Regions from separate parts of the Lactobacillus sp. RTP31084st1_F9_RTP31084_210423 genome, predicted to be linked through region 1. Evidence: predicted binding sites of a transcription regulator. Region 1 holds the regulator's gene; the other holds the start of a gene.
The links. The regulator LexA, encoded in region 1, represses DNA repair genes until DNA is damaged. The targets are predictions, from matches to a motif close to CNAACANNTGTTNG.
Positions count from the first base shown of each region.

Region 2: the regulator LexA is predicted to act here: its motif matches at 11,900-11,913, upstream of AB5359_RS00250 (Y-family DNA polymerase).

Region 1 is NZ_JBCOVH010000001.1:757,166-772,874, reverse strand. It holds gene rnc (ribonuclease III) at 1-127, shown strand, start outside; gene smc (chromosome segregation protein SMC) at 142-3,702, shown strand; gene ftsY (signal recognition particle-docking protein FtsY) at 3,705-5,036, shown strand; gene AB5359_RS03790 (C69 family dipeptidase) at 5,076-6,500, shown strand; gene ylxM (YlxM family DNA-binding protein) at 6,641-6,982, shown strand; gene ffh (signal recognition particle protein) at 6,984-8,414, shown strand; gene rpsP (30S ribosomal protein S16) at 8,501-8,773, shown strand; gene rimM (ribosome maturation factor RimM) at 8,842-9,363, shown strand; gene trmD (tRNA (guanosine(37)-N1)-methyltransferase TrmD) at 9,353-10,075, shown strand; gene rplS (50S ribosomal protein L19) at 10,189-10,539, shown strand; gene lepB (signal peptidase I) at 10,634-11,275, opposite strand; gene AB5359_RS03750 (bis(5'-nucleosyl)-tetraphosphatase) at 11,448-11,876, shown strand; gene AB5359_RS03745 (uracil-DNA glycosylase) at 11,860-12,510, shown strand; gene lexA (transcriptional repressor LexA) at 12,545-13,168, opposite strand; gene AB5359_RS03735 (DUF896 domain-containing protein) at 13,307-13,555, shown strand; gene AB5359_RS03730 (YneF family protein) at 13,628-13,849, shown strand; gene AB5359_RS03725 (ABC transporter ATP-binding protein) at 13,927-15,693, shown strand; gene AB5359_RS03720 (ABC transporter ATP-binding protein) at 15,683-15,709, shown strand, end outside.
Region 2 is NZ_JBCOVH010000001.1:45,373-61,081, reverse strand. It holds gene AB5359_RS00315 (ABC transporter permease) at 1-417, opposite strand, end outside; gene AB5359_RS00310 (ABC transporter ATP-binding protein) at 410-1,156, opposite strand; gene AB5359_RS00305 (HIT family protein) at 1,252-1,686, shown strand; gene AB5359_RS00300 (hypothetical protein) at 1,770-2,258, shown strand; gene AB5359_RS00295 (YtxH domain-containing protein) at 2,258-2,608, shown strand; gene AB5359_RS00290 (peptidylprolyl isomerase PrsA) at 2,730-3,626, shown strand; gene AB5359_RS00285 (3'-5' exoribonuclease YhaM family protein) at 3,681-4,658, opposite strand; gene AB5359_RS00280 (AAA family ATPase) at 4,661-7,096, opposite strand; gene AB5359_RS00275 (DNA repair exonuclease) at 7,077-8,300, opposite strand; gene AB5359_RS00270 (YlbF family regulator) at 8,306-8,659, opposite strand; gene AB5359_RS00265 (PBP1A family penicillin-binding protein) at 8,685-10,742, opposite strand; gene AB5359_RS00260 (RluA family pseudouridine synthase) at 10,849-11,697, shown strand; tRNA gene AB5359_RS00255 (tRNA-Leu) at 11,733-11,816, opposite strand; gene AB5359_RS00250 (Y-family DNA polymerase) at 11,962-13,281, shown strand; gene AB5359_RS00245 (hypothetical protein) at 13,274-13,657, shown strand; gene AB5359_RS00240 (NUDIX domain-containing protein) at 13,683-14,207, opposite strand; gene AB5359_RS00235 (serine hydrolase) at 14,391-15,431, opposite strand; gene AB5359_RS00230 (type I restriction endonuclease subunit R) at 15,611-15,709, opposite strand, start outside.

The DNA.
Region 1 (15,709 bases):
TGAATCAAAGCCATCCTTTAAAGTACAATTACTTGTAAATGATAAAAAGATTTCTGAAGGACAAGGCCGCAATAAAAAAGCTGCTGAGCAGCAAGCGGCTCAAGCTGCATTAGATAAAAATAAATAAGAAAAGGTGAGTCTGTGCCACTACAACAATTAGTTTTAAATGGTTTTAAGTCTTTTGCTGATAAGACGACAATTAGATTTAATAATGGTATTACGGGAATCGTTGGTCCAAATGGTAGTGGAAAAAGTAACATTACTGAAGCAATTCGCTGGGTAATGGGTGAAGGTTCTGCCAAGTCTTTACGTGGTGAAAATATGAAAGATGTTATTTTCGCTGGTAGTCAAATGCGTGCTCCAATGAATCATGCTGAAGTGGAGTTGATTTTCGATAATCGTGATCATCAACTTGCTTCTGATGAAAAAGAAGTTATCGTGACCAGAAAAATTTTGCGTAACGGCGAAAGTGATTATCTTTTGAATCATCATCCCGTAAGATTAAAAGATGTTAGAACACTTTTTATTGAGTCTGGTATGTCTTCTGACAGTTTGGGCATCATTTCTCAAGGAAAAGTTGATGAAATTCTTAATTCTAAACCGCAGCAGCGTCGCGGGATCTTTGAAGAAGCAGCTGGTGTGCTTCATTTTAAACAACAAAAAGAAACTGCTTTAAAGCAATTAGATAAGACTAATGCTAATTTAATTAGAATTAATGACTTAGTTAAAGAATTAGAAGGCAGAATTGAGCCACTTCATGAACAAAGTTCTTTAGCGAAAGAATATAAGTTTCAAAAAGAACAGCTAGACCATAAGTTAAAGCAACTTTTAGGTTTAGAAATTGAAAGCTTAAATGAAGAGAAAAAAGGTGTTGCTAAGAAAGCAAATGCTAATCAAGAGATACTTGATAAGTTAGATAATGAAGTTAAGCAATCACAGGCTGATTTAGAAGAAAAACGCAAACAATCAAATGCACGTCACGCTGAAAAAGATGAAAAACAACAAGAGCTGTTATCTTTGACGCAAAAACTTGCTGCTCTTAATACTGATCTTCAGATGCACCAACAATCAAGAGAATATGACGTTGCGACACAAAAAGAATATAATGCTCAGGCTGAAGAATTAAAAGAACGACAAAAACATTTATCTAAGCAGCTGACGGCTAATGAAGAAGATCTAAAGAGTCAGAATCAAGTTCTTGCAGAATTTTTAAAGAAACAAAAGGAATTAAAGCAGGAACTTAAGCAAGGACCAGAACAATTAAATAATCAGTTAGAGGAAGTTCGATCCGATTATATTCAAACTTTACAAGATCAAACTAGCAATAATAATGAAATTGTTTACCTAAAAAATGAATTGACGCGAAGCCAAAAGTCAAGTAATAATCGCCAGCAAGAGGTTGAAGAGCAATTAGCAGCAGCGCAAAAAGTTCTTGCAGAACTAAAGAAGCAAGGCCATGATCTTGTTTTAAAACGACAACAATTAAACAAAACTATTTCGTCTCTTGATCAAAAGATTACTCAAAAAAGTAAGCTTAAAGATCAAAATGAACAAACCTATTTGAGTGTCAGAAATAAATTACAACAGATTTCTGCGCAAGTAGAGGGGCTAAAGCGAATTAGAGATCGCCATGAAGGTTATTATTATGGAGTTAAATACGTTTTAAACCATCAAAGTGATTTTCATGGAATTGTTGGTGTTATTGGCGAGCTGATTTCTTTCCCAGCTGAATTAGAAGCAGCCTTATCAACTGCTTTAGGTGGCGGAGTACAAGATTTAGTAACTATTGACCAGAATAGTGCAAGAGATGCAATTAATTTGTTAAAACAAACTCGAAGCGGAAGAGCTACCTTTTTACCATTAGATGGCTTGCGTCATAATGAAATTGCAACTTCTACATTAAATTCTCTTCAAAGCATCGAAGGATTTAAGGGTGTAGCGGCAGATTTAGTAACTGCTAAAACTAAAGTTAATATTTCAAATGCAATTTCTTATCTTTTAGGGAATGTGTTAGTAGTTGATACTATTGATACAGCTTTACGTGTTCAACGCCGAATTGGTCGTTACTATCGTATTGTTACTTTAGACGGAGATATTATTAGCCCTGGCGGAAGTATGACGGGGGGAACCAGAAATACCAGAAATAATTCTCCACTTGCAACTAATGCGGAAATTGATAAATTAACAAATCAAATTAAAGTTGGTAAAGAAAAATTTGCTAAATTAGAAGCGACTTTGAATGATCTAAATCATAAGTTATCTGATTTACAAACTGACTTAGAAACCAAAAATACTGAATTGAATTCTTTAAATCAAAAGATTAGTGAACAAGCAATTAAGTATGAAAATGAAGAAAAAGAAGTAAAGCGACTAAATCAGTTAAACGATCTACAACAAAAAGCTGAGCTTGAGAAAAAGCAAGAAGAAGCAGAACTTACCAGTCGCCTTGAAAAGGCACAAGTTAAAAAAGATCAACTTGAGAAGCTAGCTCAAACACAAAGGTCAAAAATGGATCAGTTAAAGAGTGATCTAAATGATTTTGATGAGGCTTATCAAAAACTTCAGACTAAATTAAGTAACTTAAATTCTGATTTGGCTGTAGTAAAGAATAAGCTTGAAAACCTTAATGCTAAAAAAGCAGAATTAGAAGAGCAATTGGTAAATACTAATTCTAGACTTAAAGACATTGATGAAAAAATCAAGGCACTTGCTTTATCTCAAAATGGTCAAAGCGAAACTGAAATAGAAGAGCAAGTCGCTGAATTAAGTAAAAAGAAAAAGCAGATGCAACAAGCTTTAGCTGAAATAAACCAAGATTTAGGTAAATTTGATGCTCAGATAAATAATCTTGACCAAGTAGCAACCAGAAATTATAACTTACGTAAAAACACAGCTGCCGAACAGGAAGAATATTCTGCAAAACTTGGAGAATTAAAATCTCAAATTAATCAAAAACTTGGTACTTTGAGTGAGGAATATTCTTTGACTTTTGAAGCTGCGTTGCAATTGTCTAAAGGACAAAATACAACAGAGTTGCGTAAAAAGTTAGAGCGTGAGGTTCATTTGCATAAGATGTCTTTAGCAGATATTGGCGAAGTAAATCTGAATGCGATTGAAGAATACGAAGATGTTAAAACTCGTTATGATTTCTTAAATGGCCAGCAGACTGATTTACTAAAGGCTAGAAAAGATATTGAAGAGTCTATGTCTAAACTTGACGACGAAGTAAAGAACCGCTTTAGTACAACCTTCCATCAAATAGAAAAGAGTTTTGCAAAGATCTTTCCAATTATGTTTGACGGAGGACATGCAAGATTAGAGCTAACTGATCCCAAGAACTTGCTTGAAACGGGAATTGAGATTATTGCCCAGCCGCCTGGCAAAAAGTCTCAAAAATTAACGCTTTTGTCTGGTGGCGAAAGAGCTTTAACTGCAATTACCTTGCTATTCGCAATGCTACAAGTTAATCCCGTACCATTCTGTATTTTAGATGAGGTAGAAGCAGCTTTAGATGAAACTAATGTTGATCGCTTTGCTCAGTTCTTGAATCACTATGACATGAAGACTCAGTTTATTGTAATTACTCACCGTCGCGGTACAATGCAAAAAGCAGATAATTTATATGGAATTGTAATGCAGGAATCTGGTATTTCCAAGGTTTTATCGGTATCGTTAAACGAAATTAAGAAAGAAGTGAATTAGCAGTGGGGTTATTTGATAAGATCAAAAAATCTCTTTTTGGTCATAAAGATGAAGATCAAGAAGAAAAAGAAGAACATAAAGTAGATGAGGAAACGACTGAAGAAGCTCAAGATTCTGAAGTGAATACTGAGGCTGAAGAACCTGAAAACGAGTCAGACCTAGCTTTAAAAGAAACTGACAAACATGATGAAGAAACCGAAGACTCTGACGAAACTCCTGGCTGGAGTGATGCTGGTAGTGCTTTTGAAGAAAGTCAAAACGAAGTAGAAGAAAAGACAACTAAAGCTGAAGATACTTCCTCAGAAGAATCAAAATCTGAAGAATATGAAGATAAGATTTCAGAGTCTGAGCCAGAAACTGATTTAGCTGAAAATACTGAAGAAGAATCAGCTGAAAAAGAAGATGAACAAGAGCGATATGATAAAGGATTGGAAAAGACAAATCATTCCTTTGGTGCTCGTCTGAATGCATTTTTTGCTAAATTTAGAACAGTTGATGAAGACTTCTTTGATGACCTTGAAGACTTATTAATTGAATCAGATGTCGGTTTTGAAACAGCTGAAGAGTTAACCGATTCTTTGAGGGATGAAGCAAAACTTCAAAATGCCAAAAGTCACGACGATTTAAAACAAGTCATTGTCGAAAAATTAGTTGATATTTACGACAAAGGCGGCGAAGGCAAAGATTCAAAACTAGCTGATGATCCAGAAGCAAAGCCAAATGTATATTTGTTTGTTGGTGTTAATGGAGCTGGTAAAACAACGACGATTGGTAAATTGGCTAAGAGAATCAAAGATTCAGGCAAGTCTGTCATGATGGTAGCAGCTGATACTTTTAGAGCTGGTGCTGTAGAGCAATTAGTTGAATGGGGACGACGTGATGGCGTCGAAGTAGTCACTGGACCTGAAAAAGCTGATCCTGCTTCTGTAGTTTATGATGGTGTTAAAAAAGCTAAGGACAGAGGAATAGATTTCCTATTAGTTGATACGGCTGGTCGTCTTCAAAATAAAGTAAACTTAATGAGTGAGCTGGATAAAATCAAGCGAACAATAAAGAAAATCTTACCTGATCAACCTAATGAAGTTCTTTTAGTTCTTGATGGTTCAACTGGCCAAAACGCATTGCTTCAAGCAAAAGATTTTGATAAGACTACAAAACTTACAGGTTTAGTTTTAACCAAGCTTGATGGCTCATCTAAGGGTGGAGTAGTTTTAGCAATTAGAAATGAAATGGATTTACCAGTTAAATTAGTTGGTTTGGGAGAAAAGGTTGATGATTTAGCAAACTTTGACGCAGAAAAATTTGCAATCGGTCTCTTCCAAGGATTAATCTAATCATAGATGAAGCTATAAGTAATATAAAAGGAGTAAATAATGAAGCATTTAAGTGCATGTACAACTATTTTAGTTGGTAAAAAGGCCTCAATCGATGGCTCAGTAATGATTTCACGTAATGATGATACTGCTGGCGCAATTACACCTCAAAAATTCATCATTGAACCGGCTGCTCACGGTGAAAAAGGACGTAAGATTAAGTCTTGGCTTAATAAATTTGAAATGGATTTGCCAGAAGATGCTCAAAGAGTACCAGCTGTTCCCAATGTTGACTATAAGAAACTTGGTTATTATGACGAAAGTGGTATTAATCAAAAGAATGTTGCCATGTCATGTACTGAATCAACTTATGGTAATGAAAGAACTTTAGCCTTTGATCCATTGGTTAAAGATGGTTTGGATGAAGATTGTATGCAAACCGTCGTTTTACCATACATTGATTCTGCAAGAGATGGTGTTAAGCGTCTTGGTGCTTTAATTAAGAAATATGGTTCTCCAGCGGGAAACTCAGTTTTATTCGGTGATAAAGATGAAATTTGGTATATGGAAATTGTTACTGGTCACCACTGGGTTGCCCAACGTATTCCAGATGATTGTTATGCTGCAACTGGTAACCGCGTAGCTATTCAAGAAGTGAACTTTGATGATCCAGATAACTTTATGTGGAGTGAAGGAATTCAAGGATTCGTTGAAGAGCATCACTTGAATCCAGATCATGAAGGTTGGAATTTCCGTCATATTTTCGGAACTTATACTGAACAGGATCGTCATTACAATACCAGTCGTCAATGGTATATTCAAAAACTTTTCAACCCAGAAATTGAACAGGACCCTGAAGATCCAGATATTCCTTTCATTAGAAAAGCTTCTAAGAAATTAGCTAAAGAAGATATTGAATTTGCACTAGGTTCTCATTATCAAGATACGCCATTTGATCCATTTGGCCATGGAACTGAAGAGGAAAAACACCGCTACCGTCCAATTGGATTAAACAGAACTCAAAACTCACATATCTTGCAAATTAGAAGTGATGTTCCTGAAGAAATGGCTGGTATTATGTGGTTATGTATTGGTGGTCCAACATTTACTCCATATATTCCATTCTTTGCTAATATGAATGAAACTGATCCAGCATTTAACAACACTTCAATGACTTACAACAAAGAAGATGCTTGGTGGTATTACAAGTCCCTTGCTGCTTTGGTTGAAAGTCACTATCCTCAATTTGTTCAACTTGATACTAAGTACCTTGAAGAACTTAACCGCTATTACCGTGGTAGAGTTGAAGAAATTATTGAAAATGCTAAAGATTTGAGTGGCGAAGAATTAACTAACTACTTGACTCGTGAAAATCAAAAGACCGTTGCTCATACTAAGAAAGACAGTGAAGAATTGATGGGTCAAATGTTCACGGATGCCATTAAGATGTCTAAGTTAACATTTAAGATGGATCCAAATCTATAATTAAAAGTTTCAATAGAAAGAAGGCTAAGCGTTCAGTTGCTTAACCTTCTTTTTGATAAACTAAAAAAGTTGATTTAAAAGTATATGGCTATTATTTTAGAAAAACGTTTTTTTTGCTATACTGGTTCAAGGTGAGACAAATGGATGAACTAGAAAAAAATGAAAGACTAGGTGACTTGTTTGCCTATTATGGTCCACTCTTAACCAAGGGGCAGCAAGATTATTTTGAAGATTATTATTATAATGACCTGTCTTTAGGTGAAATTGCTGATAATCACCACGTATCTCGTCAAGCTGTTTATGATAATTTAAAACGAAGCAGCAAGGCTTTAGAAAAGTATGAAGATAAACTTCATATGAAGCGTGATTATATAAGAATAGAAGAAAAAATAACTGAAGCCGTTTATGCCCTTGAACATGGCAAAATTAATCGTGCTCAGATTGAACTTTTAAAATTATTGAAACAAATGGGAGTAGAATAGCATGGCTTTTGAAAATTTAAGTGAAAGACTTCAAAAAGCATTAAAAAATTTAACAGGTAAAGGAAAAATTTCTGAAGCTGATATTAACGATGCAAGTCGTGAAATTCGGTTAGCTTTACTAGAAGCTGATGTTAACTTTAAGGTTGTAAAAGACTTTATTAAGAAGATTAAGAAAGAAGCCTTAGGTAAAGAAGTTCAAGAGAGCTTAAATCCAGGACAACAAATTATCAAAATCGTTGATGACGAGTTAACTAAGATGATGGGAGAAGAGGCTGTTTCTCTTAATAAGTCTCAACATATTCCCACCATTATTATGATGGTCGGTTTGCAAGGTACTGGTAAAACTACTACCGTTGGTAAACTTGCAAATTATCTAATGAAAAATGAAAAAGCACGACCTTTATTAATTGCAGGCGATATTTATCGTCCAGCTGCGATTGATCAGTTAAAGCAAATTGGTCAGCAGTTAAATGTACCAGTTTATAGTGAAGACAATCAAGATGTAGCAGAGATTGTAAAGCATGGTCTTGAAGAAGCAGATAAGAATAAAAATGATTATGTCTTAATCGATACAGCTGGTCGTCTTGAAATTGATGAACAGTTAATGGATGAATTAAAACGTGTAACAGCTGTTGCTCATCCAGACAATACTTTACTTGTTGTTGATGCAATGACTGGTCAAGCAGCTACTCAAGTTGCTGAAGGATTTAATAATGATTTAGATCTAACGGGTATCATCTTAACTAAGCTTGATGGTGATACTCGTGGTGGTGCAGCTCTTTCAATTCGTGCTGTTACTGGTCTGCCAATTATCTTTACTGGACAAGGTGAAAAATTAACTGATCTTTCAACTTTCCATCCTGATCGAATGGCGTCACGTATCTTAGGTATGGGCGATATGTTGACCTTAATTGAAAAGGCTCAACAAGATTATGACGCTAAAGAAGTCGAAAGAATGGCTGAGAAGATGCGTGCAAATACATTTGATTTTAATGACTTCATTGATCAAATGGATCAAGTACAAAAGATGGGACCGTTGGATCAAATTATAAAAATGATTCCTGGTTTAGGAAATAACCCTGCTTTAAAGAATATCCAAATTCCAGAAAAACAAATTTCTCATATTAAAGCTATCGTTTACTCAATGACACCTGAAGAGCGTGAAAATCCTGATATTCTTAATCCATCAAGAAGACGCAGAATCGCTGCTGGTTCTGGTAGATCAATTGCCGAAGTCAATCGCATGATTAAACAATTTAAGCAATCAAAAGAAATGATGCAAAAGATGACTAAGGGAGATATGGGCGAATTCGCCAATCTGCCAGGTATGAATTCACCAATGGGTAAGATGGCGATGAGATCAATGAATAAGCGCTTCAAGAAAAATAAAAAGAAGCGCATGAAGAAGATTAAACGATATCGCTCAAAATAATTTTTAACTGTTAAGGAAAAGCACTTTACACACATTTAGCTTTATGCTATATTATTTAAGTCAAGAAATTTAGGAGGAATTAATTAATGTCTGTTAAGATTCGTATGCGCCGTATGGGCTCAAAGAGAAAACCTTTTTATCGTATCGTAGTTGCTGACTCACGTATGCCACGTGATGGTCGTTTTATCGAAGAAGTTGGTTACTACAACCCACTTACTAACCCTGATGAAGTTAAGCTTGAAGAAGATAAGATTTTTGAATGGCTTGAAAAGGGTGCTCAACCATCAGATACTGTAAGAAGCTTGCTTTCAAAAGCTGGTTTGATGACTAGATACCACGACGCAAAGTACGGTAAGTAATTTACTATTGCAATTAGAAGTTTGGGAAAGCTTTTCCCAAACTTTTTTTATTAGAAAGAATAAGTATAATGACTGAGTATTTTGAAGTTGGAAAGATATTATCTCCTCATGGTTTGACGGGGGAAGTTAAGGTAAATGCAACTACTGATTTTCCTGAGGAAAGATTAGCTAATGGAAGCAGATTATTCATTAAGAATAGTGATCAGTACCAAGAATTAATTGTAGAAGCTACACGTCGTCATAAACAATTCTACTTGGTTAAATTTGAAGGAATAGATGATATTGATCAAGCTGAAAAAGTTCGTGGTAAAGAGTTATATGTAGCAGAAACAGATCAGCAAGAATTACCTGAGGGCAGCTACTATTTCAAAGATATTTTGAATTGCCCAGTCTATGATGCTAAAACAGGTGAAAAGCTTGGAGTTTTGGCAAATATTGAAACTCCTGGTGCTAACGATATTTGGGAGATAAAACCAGAGCATGGCAAAAGTTTTTGGATCCCAAATATTGAATCAGTCGTTAACAACGTTGATCTAACTAATAAGAGAATAGAAGTAACTTTACTTGAAGGATTACGAGATGAAAATTAATGTTTTAACCCTATTTCCAGATATGTTTACCCCTTTACAAGTATCAATGTTAGGAAGAGGATTAGAAGATAAAAAATGGGAGTTAAATTTAGTTAATTTCCGTGATTTTACTACAGATGTCCACCATCATGTTGATGACACTCCATATGGAGGAGGAGCTGGCATGGTGTTACAAATTATGCCGATAAAAAAAGCTTTGGATTCTTTAACTAATAAAGGAAAGGTAATTATTACAGCCCCTCAAGGAAAGACTTTTAATGAAAAGATGGCGCAAAATTGGGCTAAAGAAGAAAATTTGACCTTTATTTGTGGCCACTATGAGGGATTCGATCAAAGAGTCTATGATTTAGCGGATGAAACAGTTTCAATCGGTGATTATGTTCTTACGGGTGGAGAATTGCCGACGATGAGTATGATTGATGCAACTGTACGTTTATTGCCTGGAATTTTAGGAAATGCTGCTTCTCCAGTTGAAGAAAGCTTTTCTCATGGACTTTTAGAATATCCTCAATATACTCGTCCAGCTGATTTTGAAGGACAAAAGGTGCCTGAAGTATTAACATCTGGAAATCATCAAAAAATTGCTGAATGGCGCCACAAAGAGGCATTGCGAGCAACCTATCTTCATCGCCCAGATATGTTGGTTGAACGAGAACTAACAAATGAAGAAAAGAAGATGCTTGAAGAAATTAAACTTGAAAAAGAGAATTAGTATTTACAAGCTTTTCTCTATTTGGTAAACTAGTCGTTGTGGCATAAGCCACTTATTTATGGGTATTCCGCTGGCACTAAGTGTTGATGAATGCCGTAGAAGGAGAGAAAATAATGGATCCATTAATTCAGGAATTAACTAAAGAACAATTACGTGATGACATGCCTGACTTCCGTGCAGGTGATACTGTTCGTGTTCACGTACGTGTTGTTGAAGGTACTCACGAACGTATCCAGATGTTCGAAGGTGTTGTAATCAAGCGTAAGGGTGCTGGTATTAGCGCAACTTATACTGTACGTAAGATGTCATCTGGTATTGGTGTTGAACGTACTTTCCCAGTAAACGACCCACGTGTTGCTAAGGTTGAAGTTCTTCGTCACGGTCGTGTACGTCGTGCTAAGCTTTACTACTTACGTGACCGTCATGGTAAGGCAGCTAGAATTGCTGAAAAGCGTCGCGGTTAATTCAATTAATCAAGACAATATGAGAAGCTATCTCGAAAGAGATAGCTTTTTTTATACAAAAAAATAAGAGTTTCAAAAACGAAACTCTTAATTATTAATAAAATGTAATATGATTTAATGGCCAGTATCTCATTTTTACCACGCCAACAATTTTACTTCGTGGAATTGTTCCAATGTAACGACTATCCTTTGAAACACTTCTATGATCTCCCATTACAAAGTAGGTATTAGCGGGAACTTTGTTAGTTTTCTGCATTTCTTTTAGTTGCTTAGCAGTGTAGAATTGTCGGTAATTTTGTGTTTTAGCTAAAGAACTTAAAGTAAAGTTTTGAGTTTTGGTATATTTAGTACCAGAAACACCATCTTCACCATTGTCAATTAACTTTTGACCAGCCTTCAACCAAGGCTGATTAATTTTTTTACCATTGATATAGATCTGATTATTTTTACTGACAACGGTATCACCTGGTAGCCCAATAACTCTTTTAATATAAAGAGCTCCAGGCTCATCAGGAGCATCAACAATTACAATATCGCCTTGTTTAATCTTTGCATGGCGAAGTGCAATAACACGATCATTATTTTCAAAAGTTGGCTGCATTGAAATTCCAGATACTGTTAAATTAGCAAAAACAAATTTATTTAGTACAAAGAATATACCAAAAAATATCGCTACTAAAATTAGTACTTGGAGAATCCACTGTCCCCAGCTTTCAGTTTGTTCTTGTTTTTTCAATTTCTTCACCTTATTTAATCTATTTCATCATAAAGTGTAACCTTAAATTTGAATTTTGTCGATTAAACTAAAAATAAGAGAGAAAAATAGAAAAGTAACAAATCTCAAAAAGGTTTAAAATGATAATTTAGCTTATAATGAAGTAAACTGTAAATTAAGAGGAGGGCGCATAATGAAGACAGTGCATGAGTATTCAGCGGGCAGTATCATTTATAGAATTAATAAAAATGAAATAGAGTTTTTATTAGTTCAAAGTATGCTTAATCGTACATGGGGTTTTCCTAAAGGACATCTTGAAGCTGGAGAAAATAATGTACAAGCGGCAAAAAGAGAAGTTTACGAAGAAGTGGGATTAAGACCAAACTATGATTTTAATTTTAAAGAAAGTCTCACTTATAAAATTACTCGTGATCGTTTGAAGACAGTAACTTTGTTTTTAAGCGAATTCATTCCAACTCAAAAAATTAAATTACAAAAAAGTGAAATTGGCGCTTCTAAATGGGTGAATTTAGAAGAGGCCAGTAAATGCTTGCATTATGAAGAATTGAATGAACTCTTAAAAAAGGCACAGGACTACATTAAAAATGAGATATCCAGATAAGTTATTAGTTGAAGTTAAGGAAAGATCAAGAGGGATGAAATTAGAAGGGATCAATTTTGGAGCTGGTCCAGTTCATCCTAAACTAATGATTATTGGCGAAGCACCAGGAAGAGAAGAAATAGAGTCGCTGATTCCTTTTCATGGTGCTTCAGGAAAAGAATTGATGAAGTCATTAGCTTCAATTGGCTTAAAGCGAGAAGATGTTTACATTACAAGCGCAGTAAGAAGTCGACCTTATAGTGTTAAGAGGGTATTTAGTAAAAAAGAAAATAAAGAAGTAGTAAAATACCCTAACCGAAAACCAACTAAAAAAGAAATTCTAGCGCATGCTCCTTTATTAGATTTCGAGCTTCAATATGCTCAACCTAAAATTATCGTAACTGTGGGCACGACTGCTTTGAGCCGTTTACTTGATCATAAATATGAGATTAGTAAAGTGCATGGTAAGATTATTAAAAATACCTCGATTTTGAAATTAAATAGTAAAAAAGATGGCTACGTTTGGTCTAAAGAAAAATATACGGTAATACCACAATATCACCCAGCCGCGGTTTTTTATAACCGAAAACTGACAGATACAATTGCTCAAGATTGGTTAAATATAAAACCTTTAATTAAATTAGTGAAAAAATAAAAACTGGTAGGAATTAATTTCCTAACCAGTTTTTTTAATCAATGTTATTACGGTATAGACCGACAACTTTGCCTAAAATTTGAACCACAGGTAAAATAATTGGATCCATAGTATCATTCTCAGGTTGTAAACGATAATATCCATCTTCTTTAAAGAATCTCTTAACTGTTGCTTCATTGTCTTCAGTCATTGCAACAACGATCTCGCCATTATTTGCACTAGATTGTTTGCGCACAATCACATGATCACCGTTTAAAATTCCAGCATTAATCATTGATTCACCATGAACGCGTAACATGAAAAGTTCGCCAGCATCATTTTCAAGATCAGGTGGAAGAGGAAAGTATTCATCGATATCCTGAACCGCTAAGATTGGTTGACCAGCAGTCACTACACCAACAATTGGAATATCTTTAGGCTTAATTCCTAAAGCTTCTCGTCCCTTTTCAGTTACTTCAATTGCTCTTGGCTTAGTGGCATCTTTTAAAATATACCCTTTCTTTTCAAGTCGAGCTAAGTGACCATGAACGGTTGAAGTTGATGAAAGGTCAACTGCACTACAGATTTCTCTAACTGTAGGTGGAAAAGCTCGTTCTTCAACGGTATCGTAAATAAAACGTAAAATTTCTAATTGTTTATTTGCATGTGGTTCAGTCATAATTTTTTCTCCATCTAGTTACTTACTAGTATTTTAACAAAAAAACTTTATCTCAGCAAACAGGCGTTCTTAGTAGTCGAGTCTTTTTTTATTGCTATAATTAGGGTAAACTAACATTGTTTAGTGAGGTGTTTAATTATGGATAAAAAAGAAGAAGAAAAGCTAATTAAAAGAATTAATGAGCTAACTAAAATTAGTAGAGAACGCGAATTAACTCCCGATGAAGTTGAAGAACGCAAGAAATTAAGATCCGCTTTTCTAGAGAACTTCCGTGCAGGCTTTAGGCAGCAATTAGAAGACACTGTAGTTATTGATGAAAATGGTAAAGAAGTAACTTCAGAAAAAGCAAAAGAGGCACAACGTCGTAAAGGATTAAGAAAAGATTAATCTTTTACTTTAAAAATAGCTGTTTTTTTGGTATGCTGAAAAAGTACATTAATTTTCGGAGGTTTTTGGGAAATGAATTTAGGTTTAGCAATTTTTCTTATTATTATCGCATTATTAATCGGTCTTGTCGGCGGATTTTACGGTGCTCGTGCATACATGAAGAAGTATTTCCAAGACAATCCTCCTATTAGTGAAGATATGATTGCAGCTATGATGGCGCAAATGGGACAAAAACCATCCGCTAAGAAGCTTAATCAAGTTATGAATATGATGAAGCATCAACAACAAAAGTAGTAGCTTACTTTACTAATATTTGGTAATAGACAGAGGACCGGATTCCTCTGTCTATTTGTATATTGTGAGGTGAAAAAATGAATATTTTCAGCAAATTGGGCTGGTTTTTCAAGCAAGAAAAAAAGAGATATATTATTGGAATTAGTTTTCTGGCTTTAACTTCGATTGCAAATTTAGTACCTCCTAGAATTTTAGGATTGATGGCTGATCAATTAGATAAGGGATCAATTAGTTGGAGTGAATATGCAGCTTTGATTTTAGCGGTTGTTGCCGCTGCGATTGTTTTGTATCTATTACGCTACTTTTGGCGTAAGCAGATTTGGGGTGGTGCGGCTGAATTAGAAAGACAAATGCGGTCACGTTTGTTTAAGCACTTTATGGTTATGGATCGCACTTTTTATCAAAGACACCGGACTGGTGACTTAATGGCGCATGCAACAAACGACATCAATTCTATTCAAAATGTTGCGGGAGACGGCGTTTTAACTTTAGTAGACTCATTAGTCACTGGTGGAACAACGATGATAGCAATGATTATCTTTACAGACTTTCGCTTAACTGTTATTGCACTTTTGCCACTTCCGTTTTTGGCTTTAGGGGCCTGGAAATTAGGAGATAAACTTCATTATAGCTTTGATAAGTCACAAGCGGCATTTTCTCGTTTAAATAATAAAACTCAAGAATCTGTTTCTGGAATTAAAGTATTAAAGGCTTTTGGCGAAAGCACGCAAGATTCTACTGCCTTTAATAAAATGGTAGATGAAACTATTCAGATCAATAAGAAGGTTTTTAAGTGGGATTCAATGTTTGATCCACTAGGAACTTTAATTATTGGGGCTACTTATGTAATCACAATTATTTATGGTGGTTTACTAGTAACAAATCATACTTTGTCAGTAGGGCAATTAGTTTCATTTATTGCTTATATTTCTAATATGGTCTGGCCAATGTTTGCGATTGGTTATTTATTTAATATTTTAGAAAGAGGATCAGCTTCTTATGATCGTGTTGAGCGTCTTTTATATGAAAGACCACAAATTACAGATGAAAATGCTGATCAAGGTTTAAAAGTTAAAGATATTCAAGGTGATCTGAAATATGATATTAGATCTTTTGCTTACCCTGATGAAAAGGAAATTCCGGTTTTACAAAATATTGAGTTCACGTTAAAGCCAGGACAAACATTAGGTTTAGTTGGAAAAGTTGGAGCTGGAAAAACTACAATTATTGAGCTTTTACTTAGAGAATTTGATCACTATCAAGGCAAAATAACTTTAGGCAGACATGATATTCGAAATATTCCGTTAAAACTACTTTTAAATGAAATTTCCTATGTACCGCAGAATAACTTTTTATTTTCTACTTCAATTGAGAAGAATATTGCATTTTCTGATCAAGATGCAACTAAGAATAAAATAGAATCTGCAGCTCAAAAGAGTGATTTACATGATGATATTATGCAGATGCCAGCGGGCTATCAAACTTTAGTTGGAGAAAATGGTGTTTCATTGTCTGGTGGACAAAAGCAACGATTATCAATTGCTAGAGCATTATTAAAAGAAAGTCCGATTTTAATTTTAGACGATGCTCTTTCAGCAGTTGATGCAAAGACAGAAACTGCTATTTTGAATTCGCTTCGATCTGAAAGAAAAGGCAAAAAGACGCTGATTGCCGCACACCGTTTAACCTCGGTAATGGATGCTGATTTAATTCTAGTTTTGAAAAATGGAAAGATTGTTGAAAGAGGAAAACATGCTGACTTATTGGCGCAAGATGGTTGGTATGCTGAAATGTGGCGTAAACAAGAACTACAAGCAAAGGTGGGTGAAATAGATGGACAATAATGAAGAAACTAAATCA
Region 2 (15,709 bases), 710 kb from region 1:
TATTACTATAAATACAAGGTCGCCAATTGAAAAACCAGCCCTCATTGTCGCAAATGGCAATAAAATGCCTGATATTAAAATGATCAAGACCGTTGGCAGAATCATATTATGCATATACAGTGGCTTGAAATAATTCTTCATTTCACTATCTTGATTAAAAAGGAAATGCTCATCAGCCCTATCAAATAAAGTCGCAAAATGACCAATTCCTAAAGTTGTAGTCCAAATCAAGGCTAAAAGCGGCTTATAAAACCAAAGATTATTCGGCCACTTCTTAATATTCTGCGCATACCAAAACATTAAAGCTCCAAATAGGAAAATTAGAGCTAAAATAAAAAAGTCATTAAAAACCAAAGTTAGATAGTGCATTTGCTTTTTAAAGTTTTTATTGAGTCTATTTTTAATTAAATCAGTCATGCTTCTTCACCGTTTTCTGATTTAAAATTTGATATAAACGATCAAATGAATCACTAGGCTTTAAGCCATAAAACTGCCTAATTTCAGTTAAACTACCTTCAGTTTCAATTGTGCCATTATTGAGTACCGCAAATGTTTGCACAGCTTCTTGAGCTTCAGCTAGAACATGAGTAGTCATTAAAACCATTTTCTGATCAGCAACAGCTTTTTTAACTAGATCAATAAAGTTAGCTACAGCTAAAGGATCAAGACCCGTAAAGGGCTCGTCAATTACTAACAAGTCTGCATTTGCTAAAAAACTGGTTACAATCATTACTTTTTGCTTCATTCCTTTAGAAAAGTTAATTGGCAACCAATCAAGTTTATTTTCCAGACGAAACATCTTACATAATTCTTTTGCTCGTATCCATGCTTGATCATGATCTAAACCATAAGTAAGCATCACTAATTCAAGGTGCTCCTTTAAAGTTAATTCTGGATATAAAATTGGTGTTTCTGGAATATAAGCAACCATCTTTTTAAATTCAGCAGGATTTTCAGTTAGACTTACTCCATTTAAAGTAATCTTCCCCTTTTGCATTCTTAATAATCCAAGTAGATGCTTAATTGTTGTTGATTTACCAGCACCATTTAAACCAATTAAGCCAACTGCTTGGCCAGGTTCTATTGTTAAATTTACATTTTTAATGACATTAATTCCGGAGTAACCACCAGTTAAATTTTCAATTTTAAGTGCCATAGATTTTTCCTCTCTACTGCAAATACTTCCTTATTATGATAGCATGAACATAAGTTAAACTAAATTTTCTTTTCATTAAGAAAGGAGCCGGTCTCATGGCAGAATTAGAAAAGGATTGTTTATTTTGTAAGATTATTAGAGGAGAAATTCCTTCTTACACAGTTTTTGAAAATGATGACGTCAAAGCTTTTCTTGATATTTCTCAAGTAACTAAAGGACATACTCTAATTATTCCTAAAAAGCACTTGGTTAACCTCTTTGACTACAGTCAAGAAGACGCTGCTCGCTTTTTACAATATATTCCAGTTGTTGCACAAGCAATTAAAAAGTCTGATCCGACTATTAAAGGATTAAATGTTGAAGTAAATAATGGTGAAATTGCAGGACAAGTTGTTATGCATTCCCACATTCACTTAATTCCACGTAGAAGTGAAAATGATCCAATCTCTACTCCTCATGTAAACAATGCAGATCAATATTCAGAAGCAGACTACCAAGCAGTTGCAAACGCTATCAAAAACAATCTATAATATCAGTAATTTTTCCTTTAATGCGGTACAATAAAGATGGTTATTAAGTTAAAAATTATTGAATAGATAAAGAGGTATACATTATGTCTGGATTTTTATTAGGAATTCTTACTGGTACAGTTGCAGGTGGCTTATTATCATACGCCAAGAATCCATTAAGTGGCAATTCAATTAGAAGCGATGTAAAGGATTCTGCAGATAACTTCAATGATTCAGTTCACCGCGTTAAAACAATTTACGATGAATTAGAAGAAAAGAGAATGGAACAACCAGAAAAAGAAAAGTCTGAAGACACTGACGCAACTGAAAGCCCAGTTGAAGATGAAGAAGTTGAAGTTTCAGATCGTCCTTCACTTAAAGATAAGGCTCATGATTTAGTTGATGCCTTCTCTGCAGCATCATTCAAGGCTGTCGACCATGATCGCGTTTTTGCCGCAGTTAAGAACAAATTAAATGAAGCAAACGAAGATCTTGAAGATGTAAACGACGATGTTAAAGATGCTACTCAAGATGAAGAAAAAGTAGACAGCAATTCTGGTGCAAGCGAAGAAGAACATAAGGAAGAAAATTAATGAAATTTTTTGGAATTGGCTTAGGATTAGGTAGTTTAGCAGGATTAGGAATTTCTCTTCTTCCTAATCCACAAACTGGTCATAAAGTTAAAGATGATGTTCGTCTCTTTTTAAATGGTACTAAAAATGACGCTACTTCATTAGCCACTAGCACAAAACAAGCTAAAAGTGCTGCTGACCAGTTGATAAATGACTTACCACAAGCTGAAAAATCAGTTAAAGACATTCAAAACAGCTTAACTAATTTTCAAAGTTCAATTAAGCCAGAAGTAGATCAAATGAAAGAAAACGTTTCTACACTAACCAAGGAAGCAGAATCTACAATTAATGGAATCAAAAATGAACTTTAATCTTAAGATTTGTTAGTCTTTTTTATAAATATCAAGAAAACTCTTATTGTCCATTGGGATAATAAGAGTTTTTATGTTATATTTGAACTTGTAATTAAGCAAAGGATGTGCAAATTAATTTATGAAAAAAACATGGAAGAAAGCAGCTACTGTTTTAGCTTTTGCAGGAATTGCCTTAAGTGCTACTGCTTGTTCTGGCGGTAAAGCTGTCGTTACTTATAAGGGCGGTAAAATTACCGAGTCACAATACTACAACAAGATGAAAGAATCTCAAGCAGGTCAATCTACCCTTGCCAGCATGATTGTTTCTGATGCCCTAGAAAGTCAATACGGCAAAGACGTTACTCAAAAACAAGTTGATAAAGAATACAACAAGTACAAGAAACAATATGGTAGTCAATTTGACTCAGTTCTTGAACAAAATGGAATGACTGCTTCAACTTTTAAGGATAACTTGAAGACTAATCTTTTGACTGAAGCTGCTTTAAAGCACATCAAGAAGATTACTCCAGCTCAAGAAAAGAAAGCTTGGAAGAATTATCAACCAGAAGTTACTGTGCAACACATTCTTGTTTCAAAGAAGAGTACTGCCGAAGATATCATTAAACAATTAAAAGATGGTGGCGACTTTAAGAAGTTAGCTAAGAAGTATTCTACTGATACTGCGACTAAGAATGATGCCGGTAAGTTACCTGCATTCGATTCAACTGATTCCACTTTAGATTCTAGCTTCAAGACTGCTGCATTTAAGCTTAAGACTGGCGAAATCACTACTACTCCAGTTAAGACTCAATACGGCTATCACGTAATTAAGATGATTAAGCACCCTGCTAAAGGTACTCTCAAAGAACACAAGAAGCAAATTGATAACCAAATTTATCAATCAATGTCTGAAGACCAAAGCGTTATGAGAAGTGTAATTGCTACTGTTCTTAAACGTGCTGATGTTTCTATCAAAGACAAAGACTTAAAGAACGTTCTTTCCCAATACGTTTCATCAGATAGCCTTTCGAAATAAAACTTTTATCCACTAAAAAATACCGAGATCAATTTTTACGATCTCGGTATTTTTTTATTCTAGTTTTGGTGCTTGATCTAAAGCCTCATCATTTTTAGGACGGTAAAATCTACGATTATCTTGTGACTTAATTGTTTCAGTGAATTCCCCTGGTTTAGTTTGCTGCAAAGCATTAGTAATTGCATAAACTGTAGCATCTAAATCATCGATCTTATGCAAAACTTCAGCTTCTAAAACTACTGGTCTGTGAGCGGCTCCATATTCTGGCAATCCATGATGTGATAAAACTAAATGTCTCAAAAGCATTAAGTCCTCACTATGTTCATCAATTTTTAGTTCATGTGCTGCTAGCATAATTTGTTCATCAATTAAAACTAGGTGACCAATCAAATTTCCTTCAGTAGTGTATTTAGTAGCAACAGGACCAGATAATTCAATCACCTTTCCCATATCATGCAAAATACACCCAGCATAAAGGAGCGAACGATTAATTTGTGGATAAGTATTAGCAATTCCTTCGGCATCCCTTAACATTGAAACAGTATGAAATGCTAATCCATTTCTAACAGCATGATGGTTAGACTTACCTGCTGGATATGAAAAGAATTGCTTATTCCACTTTTTAAGCAAGTAACGCACAATTCGATTCCAAGTTGGATTCAAAATTTCAAAAACACGTTTATTAATTTCTTCTTCAAGATCTTTTTGCTTAATTGGAGCAGAATGAACAAATTGATTTAAGTCATACCCTTCATTTGGTCCTACTACTCTTAGGTCATAGATTCTTATCTGCGGACGATCCTGATACTCTTCTCTTTTTCCGCTCAATTCAACAATAGTGCCTGGACTAAAAGTATCAGCATCTTGCTGACTAGCATTCCAAAGGTTTCCCCTAATTGTGCCGCTTGAATCGCTAAATTGTAAAACTAAATATTGTTTACCATTCTTACTGGTGCGAAGACTTGAATCTTTTAATAGCAAAACCAAATCCATATCTTCGCCATCATTATAATCAAGTAACCTTTTTATCATGATTATTCCTTTTCTATCATTATTGGCTTCATCTCAAGACTAGTTACTAAATCTTGACGTGCTGTAAAAATCAAAACTTGCGTCTTCTTAGCCAATTCTTTTAATAATTCAACAATATAATTCGTTCTTTGGGCATCAAAGTTTACAAAGGCATCATCAATTAGAATTGGTAACGCGATCTTATCAGCAACTTGTTCAACGAAGGCTAATTTCAAAGCGAAGTACAATTGCTCACTAGTTCCACGCGAAAGATATTCAACTTCAATTTTTTTGCCGTCTGCCCGCTTAACTTTAAGTTTTTTATCTAACTCAATGTCTATATATCTACCACCAGTTAGTAACTTAAAGTACTTTTTAGCATCTTCAAGCATCTTAGGAAAACGCTCATTTGAAGCTAAGTCTAACCCTCGTGCAATCCAGTTACTAGTCAACAGATTTGCTAGATATTCTTTAACATTTTCATTTAACGATGATTCAAGATCAGCTAGCTTTTGCTTTTCTGCAAAATACTTATCTGAGTTTGCTAAAACATTCATTTGATTCTCAAGCTTAGCATTTTCAGCATGTAAATTGTTAATTTGATCTTGCTTATGAGTAATTTGTTCTTCTAATTGAGCTTTATTTTCTGTCAATGCATCTGGATCTTGAGCGATCTTTTCTAACTGAGCTAGATCAGCTTGGAGATCATTTTGCAATGCTGCGATTTTCATCTTCAACTGTTCTTGCTCTTCTGCTTTTTTCTTCAAATCTGTAAATTCAGCAAAGTTAGTAACTTTATTTGCTGCAAACAGCTTAGAAAGCTCAATCTTATTTTTAGCCAGTTGATTCTTTTTATCTTGTAACTGAATTGTTAAATCATTTAAGTGTTGCTTAGCTAAATTACTTTGATCAAGTATTTTTTGCAGTGAATTTAATTGACTCACAATCTCAGAAAAAGTTTGAATTTTTTTCTGAGTAAGAGGATATAACTTTTGAACAAAAGCTTGAACCTTTTCATTTAAAGATTTTTGCTCTTGATCTAATTGGATTAGCAATTGCTTCTTAGACTCAATTTGAACTACTTCATTCCATAAGCTATTTAAATCAACTGTATTTGGATTAAGACCATACTTTTCAATAAATACTTGTTCTCTTTGACCAGCTTGAACATTCTTTTGTCTTGTCCAAACAAATAAACCAAGGCCACCTAAAGCAATCATCACTCCTAAAAAGCGAACAAATAAGTTACTGATTGCAATTGCGCTAAAAATTCCCGCAACTAACAAGATTAATGACACAATCGCTGGTAAATTATTAGCTTCTTGTTTTTGGCTATTTAAAGCTTGATAATCAGACTTTATTTGCCCTCTTGCTTCACTAGACAACTTACTTAATTTAACAGCTTCTGGTTGAAATTGGTCATAAGACTGTAAATCTTTCTTAGCTGCTTCAATTTGTCTTTGCAAGTCTTTGCTTTCACTCTCCCAATGAAGAACTTCTGCCTTATGATCAACCAAAGCTTGAATTTTCTCTTTATTAGATAGTTCACTACTTGTCTCAATTTCTTGTAGTTGCCTATTCAAATTATCAACATCATTAGTTAAGTCCGCAATTTTACTCCGAATAGCCTGAGCTTTTTCGTAACCTTCTTTAGAAAAAGAGAGCGGTTTTAATTCGCGTTTTAGTTCTTGATATTGTTTAAAATTGGTTAATTTTTGCATCAAAAGACTAATTTTTTGTTCTTGTTCATTTAGCTTAACTAACTCAGTCTGAACTTTTTTTAAATTTTCTTTTTCTACAATTAGTTTCTTTTCAAGTTCACGATAATCTTTAAATTCATTATCTGTTTGAGCCAAAACTTCTTTTTGCTCTTGAATCTGATTAATTAACTGGTTAACTACAGGTTTACGACCGCTCTTTTTAAAAAGCTTTTGCGCATTATTTGAAAATTCATCCCTTAAATCGAGCAATTTATGACTTTGCGAAGCTCCTAAAAAATAAATCTGTTCCATCAACTCTGCTTGAGATAGACCAGTTACTTCACGCATCATATCTTGGTTGAAAATAAAGCTATCAGTGTAAAAACTACCATCAATATTTTGAATTCGATCAAAAAATACGCTTTCTGGTACGACTTCATCATTTAAGTTGACAGTCAAAACACCCTTTTTAGGATCGCCTTTAGCATATAAGCGACTTAAAACAAAAACATCATTTTTATCTTCAAAGGTCAAACTACCACCCATCGGACTTACATGATCTAGGGGGTGATAATTCTCAAAGAAGGGTGATTTATTATTTCTCAAGTGAAAGCCAAATAAAACCTGCTTAACAAAAGCAACTGTCGTACTTTTACCCGCTTCATTTGCACCTAAAAAGATTGTTAAATCTTTGTTCAAATTAAAAGTTACATCATTTAATTTTCCAAAGTGAATAATTTTAATTTGGGTTAGTTTCATCATCCATATCCTTTAACTTTTGTCCCAATTTAACTTGTGCTAATTCTTTTACTTCGTCAATAAATTCTGGCTGTTTCAACAGATCAGCAACATAATCGCTCTTTTTGCTTAAATCATTAGCTAAAGAATAAATCTTATCTAGTTCGAAAGTTTCATTCTCTGCTTGATCAAAAGCTTCTTTATCAGCCGTCTTAAGTTGAAGTTTTTCATTATTGGTCAAATAAACTTTCACAAGTCGCGAATCAAATTTTAAAGAATTAGCAAGCTGAAGCCAATAATCACTATCATTAATTAATTCTAGCTCTTGTTCGCTTAAGTATTGGGCACCTTGAATTGTCAGGCCAAATAAAGTTTGCTGCGTATTCTTTTTAGTTAAAACTTCAATTATTTGCTTTGTTAAGTCTGTTTGAGAAATTGCTTGATCTAAATTCAAAGTCACCATTTGCCAGATAATTGGGGCTGTTTCAACAAAATCAAGGTTTATTTCTTGGGTGGATTCATCTACTGTACCGATATAAACACCCTTAGCTCCCTGCTCATTAATGTGTCTACCTTGTAAATTACCACTATAAACGATTAGCGGCTTCTCACTCAAAGTCTGACGCAAATGAATATGCCCCAAGGCAAAGTAATTATAATTTAGGTCTTTAATTTCTGCAGTTGTAAATGGAGCGTAGACATTTTGATAAGCTGCTGTTGTTTTAGCCCCAGCATGCATCAAACCAATAGTAAAATTGTCGCCCCTTTTTGGAAATTCGCTAATTTTGTCAACTTCTATATGGTTATGTTGATAAGAAAAGCCAGCGACTGTATAAGGAAAATCAGACTTAGTCTTAAAGTCTGCGGTTTCTACCTGTTCATCAGAACCTAAAAGCTTAAAATACGGCGTTTGTGGCAAAATCATTTCGTCTGGATTTAAATAATCGTGATTTCCTAAAATCATTACAACTTGTATTTCTTGATCAGTAAGTCTTTTTACTTCACGATTAAAGAATAACTGGCTTTGCGGACTTGGATGAACTGAATCAAAAGTATCACCCGCAATTAAAACTAAATCTACCTTTTGATCTAGTGCTGTATCTATTGCTTTAGTAAACGACTTTTGGGTTGATTGCTTAATATTATTAAACTCATTAGATGGCAAAAAAGATAGTCCTTGAAAAGGACTATCTAAATGCGCATCGGCTAAATGCATAAATTTCATATTAACTATTTTGCCTTTAAATCATCGTATAAATCACCAATTGGCTTAGTTATAGCTTGTTGAACATCATTAATCATTTGGAAGAGCGCTTGTTCCTTAGTAATCATGTCCTTTAATTCGTCGTTATTACGAACTTCTTCATTAATCTTTTGGTATTCTTTCTTAACATCGTCAGAAAGTGGTTGACCTGAATTTTGAGCAGCCAAGATTTGTTGTTGAAGCTTATCCATTCTTTGGTATAAGTCTAAACTTTCTGGCTTGTTCTTCAAGTTTTCAAGAGATTTCTTTAAATCCTTAAATTGTTCAGTTTCTTGTAAGTCCTTTGCCATTTGGTTGGCATTATCATAAATATTAACCATTTTTATAATTAAATCTCCTTTATTTTTACTGACCTAAAAGTCCTTTAAGATTATTATACCATTCGTTAAACTTAGACCCAGTATCATTGATTCCTTTTTGTACTTGTTTTCCAATATTACCAAGCCAGTCCGAATTTGCACCTGTATCTTGAGAAATTTGTTGAGCGCTCTTTTCTTTAAATTGCGTTTGCGAAGTATATGGAAGCAGGCGTTCTAACTCAGACTTATAAAGGTGCGTAATTCCTGTTTCAGAAATCCCTTCCATATAGTGATTTTGATCCGTCTTATCAAAACCAACCCAAGTTGACAAAACAACATCTGGAGTATAACCAACAATCCATTGATCCTTAGTACCAAAACCATAACTATCTGGCACTTCTGTAGATCCAGTTTTACCGGCTACTCTAAAGTTTGCTGGCTGTGCTGATCTACCAGTACCAGAAGTGAAAACACCTAAGAGCATAGAAGTCATCTCTTTAGCTGTATTAGTAGAAATAATTCGATGACTGCCAGGATTCTTATTTTGAGCAATTACATTTCCGCTAGCATCTGTAATTTTAGTAATGCAGTAAGACTGATTTGGTAAGTTTCCTTCATTAGCAAAAGCACTGTAAGCTCTCGCCATCTGCATTGGAGAAACTCCTGTCGACAAACCACCTAAAGCTAAGGCCAAGTTTTGGTCGCTCTTATTAACATGAATGCCGAAGTTTTCAACAGATTGAACACCCTTGCTGACACCAATTTTGTCTAATAGCCAAACAGCTGGAACATTTTTACTTTGTGCTAAAGCCTCATACATTGGGATCTTATTTGAGTATTGATTATCAACGTTCTTTGGCTCATAACCATTTTTGCCAAATTTTTGTAATTTATTAGAAAGCTCCGAATCGTAGTGATAGCCGCTTTGAAGGGCTGGCGAGTAAACGGCCAGTGGCTTCATCGTTGAACCAGGCTGACGCTTCATCTGCGTGGCACGATTATAGCCTCGAAAGACATGTTGACCTCTTCCGCCAACTATTGCCCGAACGGCTCCCGTCTTTGGATCCATCGCAACGCTTGCTCCCTGAACTTTAGTTCCATCGCTTGCATTTGATGGGAAATTCCAGCTTTCTTCAAAGCTATCTTGCAAAGCACTCTGATAACCTGTATCAAGAGTAGTGTAAATCTTTAAGCCCTTGTTCATTACATCTTCTTCTTTTAAACCATAACGATCAATTGCTTCATCCACAACTGCGTCAAAGAAGTAAGGATAGCGATAACCATCTTCTTGAGAAAATGTATCTTCTAAAGTTAATGTCGTCTTTTTGGCATTATCAGCTTGAGTTTCTGAGATCTTCCCTGTATCAGCCATCAAGCCCAGAACCACATTGCGCCGTGAAATTGCATTATCCATATGGTCAATTGGATTATAATAGCTTGGACTTCTCAGCATCCCGGCAATGGTAGCTGCTTCACCTACAGTTACATCACTTGCATTTTTACCAAAATACCGCCTTGCAGCATCTTGAACTCCCCAAACACCATTACCAAAATAAGCGTTGTTTAAGTACATCGTTAGAATATCTTTTTTAGAGTAAACACGATTAATTTCAATTGCAAAAAAGAGCTCTTCTAACTTTCTAGAAAAAGTCTGCTTTTGTGTTAATAAAGCATTCTTAGCTAATTGCTGCGTTAGTGTTGAACCACCACCAACAATACCATGGTGAATTACACTGCTTATGGCTGCTCTAGCCATTCCCTTAACACTGAAGCCAGGATTTTTATAAAAAGTTCGGTCTTCTGTCGCAATAACGGCATCCTGAATATTAGGTGAAATCTGACTTAATTCTACAAAAGAACCTTTTTGCGAATAAAGTGACCCCGCCTTTTGATTTTTATTGTCATAAATAGTAGTTGTAGTAGAAAGAGCTGCCTTCATGTTAGAGATGTTTGAAGTTTTTACCTTAACGGTATAATAAGTACAAACGAACAAACAACACGACAGCAATATTAAAATTAACCAACGCCAAATTTGAAAGCGGTGGTTGAAGTTTTTAATCGCTAAATGTACGCGATGCCAAAACTCATGATTTTGGGAATGCATAAAATTAAAACTCCCTTTTCGTCAATAAACCTAATATGACGATTTTAGCATATCTTTATTTGAAAAATAGTATTTTAAAAGTTAAAAATTAGATAAGGTGGAAAAGATGACCTCATACCATTATTTTCTTACATATCCTGCAAATTTAGGACCAATAAGTGTTGACGAATTAATGCGCAAATTATTAATTCCAAGAAAATGGCGTCATTTTTTACGTACTGAAAATCAGATTTTAATTAATGGACATTACTTACCACTTAATTTCTTAGTAAAAGCTGGTGATAAGATTGATATTTATCTAGATCATGTCGAAAGTGAACAACAAACTTACACCGCTAGTGGAAGTTTACCTGAAGTTGTATATGAAGATTCAGACATTCTAATAATTGATAAACCCGCCGGGCAAAAAACACACCCGAATTTAAATGAAAAAGACACTGCATTAAATGATTGTGCTACTTATCTAGGCTACAGTCCCTTTATTGTTCACCGCCTTGATATGCTTACAAATGGCTTATTATTAGTGGCTAAAAATCCTGCCGTTGTTCCCATCTTAAACCGGCAATTAACTAATAAAACCTTGCACCGAGAATACTTAGCATGGGTTTCTAAATCAAATCAGTTAAAACAAAGTGGAACAATTTCTTTGCCCATTGGACATGATCCTAATGATCAAAGAAAAAGAATGGTACGATCCGATGGTCAAAAGGCTATTACTCATTATGAAATAGTTAAAGAATGTGAAAATAAGGCACTGGTAAAACTTACTCTAGAAACGGGACGCACACACCAAATTAGAGTTCATTTAGCAGCACTTAACGCCCCTATTATTGGTGATCCTCTGTACAATCCTAATTATCAAAAAGGAGAGAGTTTACAACTAACTGCTTATCAACTTACTTTTATGAGGCCTTTTAAATTTGAAAGTAAAACTGTTAAATTGAAACAAAAATAAAAGAGATACGCAAAATGCATATCTCTTTTTTCATGTGCCTCAAACAGGAGTCGAACCTGCACTCACTTACGTGAACAGCGACCTGAACGCTGCGCGTCTGCCAATTCCGCCATTGAGGCAACCTCTAGAACATATCTATCATACCAAAAAGTTGGCAAAATTGAAAAGTCAAATAATTTAAAAATAATCTAAGTTGCATTTGCGAACTATTGTTCGTATAATATTAATTAATCAGAACAAATGTTCAACTAGAAGGTAATTATTATGTATGACTATCGCTACGAACCGCATCGCTTAATTTTTATGATTGACAATAAGAGTTTTTTTGCCTCTTGTGAGGCGCTTCGTTTAGGTCTTAATCCGATGGAAGCTTGTTTAGCCGTTGTATCTAGACAGCCTGACAGTTGCTGGGGATCTGGCTTAATTATGGCGGCTTCTCCTTTAGCTAAGAAAAAATATGGTTTGCATAATGTCATGCGCGTTCGCCAGTTGCCACCTAAATGGAAAGCTCCCGATTTAAAGCTAGTTGAACCACATATGAATCTTTATATTAAGCGCAGTATCCAAGTCCTAGATATTTTTAGAAAATATGCAGCTAATGAAGATATCCACATGTATTCTATCGATGAAGGGATAATCGACATGACTGATTCCTGGAGGCTCTTTGGTAATGATCCCTATTATGTTGCCCGTAGAATTCAAAAAGATATCCATGATACTTTAGGCCTTTACACTACTTGCGGGATCGGTGAAAATCCCCTTTTGGCCAAACTAGCAATGGATAATTCTGCTAAACACAAGAAATCAATGCTTGCTTTTTGGCATTATCTTGATGTCCCCGATACTATCTGGAAAATAGAAAAATTAGAAGACGTTTGGGGAATTAATACTCGCACTGCTAATCGTTTAAGAAAAATCGGAATTAACAATATGTATGATTTAGCTCACTCCAAACCCTATCTTCTAAAAAAAGAATTTGGGATTATTGGCGAGCAGTTATTGGCAGAAAGTTGGGGCGTCGATCGTAGCATCATCAGACAAAAATACCATCCCAAAAGTAAAAGCTATGGTAACTCTCAAGTTTTAACGCGGGATTATTTCAATCAACGTGAAATAGAACTGGTTATTAGAGAAATTGGTGAACAAGTTGCCGCTCGTATCCGCGCCCATAATTTACGAGCTGGCAAAGTTAGTCTATATATTGGCTTTTCTTTATTTCAATTGGCGGAAACTACTAAGCGCGGTGGTTTTGGCGTTCAACGTAAAATTACCCCAACTAATGTAAACCATGACTTAGTAAAGGAACTGATCGCCCTATTTCGTGAAAACTGGCATAGAGAAAGTGTTCGAACTATTAGTGTTAGCTATACTGACTTATCACCTGATGGTACTCAACAATTAAATATGCTTGAAGACTTTGATCTGCAAATTAAAAGATATAAATTAGACCACATTGTTGACCAAATACGAAAAGAACATGGTTTTACTTCGCTAGTCAAAGCTTCTAGCCTCCTTAAAGGCGCGACTGCTATTGAACGCAGTAATCTAGTTGGCGGTCATAATGGTGGTAACGCCTATGAATAATGCAAATTTTGATAAAGAGATCCAAAATTTCTTCAAAAACTATCACGACCGCGGGATGCAAAAATGGGGTGGTTTTTTCTTAAGCGATCATACTGTTCAAATAAATAAAGATAATCAGAAAGCTAATACTACTTATAAAAAAGAAACAGAAATGGACTTGCAAGAAATAAGTAGAACATTATTGAAAGCTTTTAGCAACCATTATAAAATTCGACTGCAACTTAAAAATCGTAACTATAATAACGAATTTAGAAAAGATATTACTGGTTTTGTTAATGGTTATCATAATAGTCAGATAATTATTTCAGGTTACGCAGTTGAAATTGAGGATATCAATCATGTTGACATATTAAGACCAAATAAAAATGGAATATGAGCTTAACAGCGTTCATATCCCATTTTTATTTATAATTGCTTATTAGTTTTTCTGCTTGTTTGAGAATTGGTAATTCTCGATTAGTAATTAATTGTCCTAATTTGGCATTAGTTTGCTTTTCATACGCATCAACTGCTTCATCATAAGTTAGTTTTAGAGTTGATAAATGAAAATCATCAATTTCTGCTTGCGTTAGATGTTTTTTACCAAAAGAATTTATTTTACATAGAAAATAATTATTAATATTGTGTCGATGAATCAAATTATAGTAGTCACTTACTACGCCGATTTTACAAAGAATATCAACATTTGCGCCCAGTTCTTCTTTTAGTTCTCTTTTAAGCGCTGTAGTTAGATCTTCACCTGCTTCAACTCCGCCACCAGATGTTTCAATAAAGGTACCTTTACCGAAATCATCGTCTCTTTGTACTTTTACAAAATAGAAATTCTGTTCATCATCAACCACAATCGCACGAACTATTTGCCGATCATGATCGATATAGGTTTTCGGCCATTGCGTGTCTTGCAATTCGAGATTTAGTTCTGGCATGTTTTTCTCCTAATAGTTTATTTTTCAATTTTAATCTTAATTGGCCAAGACAATTTAAAATTCTTGATACTCTTTTTCAAAATTGCCATCGCTTCTGCAAAATTATAAATAGTTGCAGAAGTTTTAAATATTTTTATTTTGATATTCAAACTTTTTCATACTTTTTCCTTTTCAAACTCATTCTTACAATCCAAATCCTTCACCCATATAATGATGAAGCAGATAATCAGAAGCCTTCTTCAATGTTAAGTAATTAATATTATTAGAAAACAACATAATCATTTCCTTAGTTTTGTAGTCAGCTACAAAGCAAGAATTATAACCAGGGATACTACCTTCTGCACGAATAACATCCCTTTTAAAGTAAACTCCACCATAGTAAGCTACTGCTTGATGCTTAGCTTGCTGAGCATACTCGTTAATCATCTTAGGATCTTTCAACACTTCGTTATACACAAACTTCCAATAATCATTAGGTGATATAAACAAGTTTCCAGCTCCAAAATCAGATGATGTAGTCACAACTACCTTATGCCAATCGACATTGCTGCTCATTGGTTGAGGAACCTCATTTTGCTTAACTTCAGAATAATCCTTAATTTGACGTAATTTTAACTGCTTAGCAAAATCCTTTTTAATATAGTCGTTATAGCTTACGCCACTTTCTTTACTAATAATCGCTGCTAACAATTCATAATCCACATCTTGATAATCCCAAGTGTGTAAATGATCATTCTGCATGTATTTGAGCATATAAGCAATCTGCTCTTCTTGATTTTTAAGCGGTTCAGATGGCCGCGCATTATTAATTAATCCACTTGTATGATTCATTAGTTCACGAATTGTTATGTCGCTGCTACCTGAAACTTGTGGATAATATTTAGATAAAGGCGTATTCCAATTTAGCTGACCTTTTTGTTGCAAATTATAAATCGCAGTTCCTGTCATAATCTTTTGAAGAGAAGCAGTTGGAAATAGCTGATTCGCATTCACTATGTCATTTTTGCTAGATATTTCATTATTTTGAATGACAATTGGCTTACCATCTTTTCCGCTAACAAGCATCACTCCATTGATATGATTTGATTTCATATAATCTTTAAGCTGCTTTTGTGAATTTTTTAATCCAGGATCTATCCTGCTTCCCGAAGGCACAATAAATAAAAATACTGAAAACATACAGAGCGCCAAAAAGATATAGACAATAATTTTTTTATGATGCATAACTATTCCTTTCATTTACCGCGCAAAGTACAATGATGATATTTTTTGCAGAATTTCCTTTTATCACTTTTCTTTAATTGTATGCCTAATCTATCAGTCTACTCAAGCAACCAGCATAAATAAAAAATGTACTAATCCGATCATTTATGGAAAAGTACACTTTAACTTACATTATTTCATTATTCATTTGATGCCATAAGTTCAGCTTGTTCAACAACTGTATTAACCGCTGCTGGAGCAATATCAGGTGGATAACCATATTTTCTAAGAAGATGTTT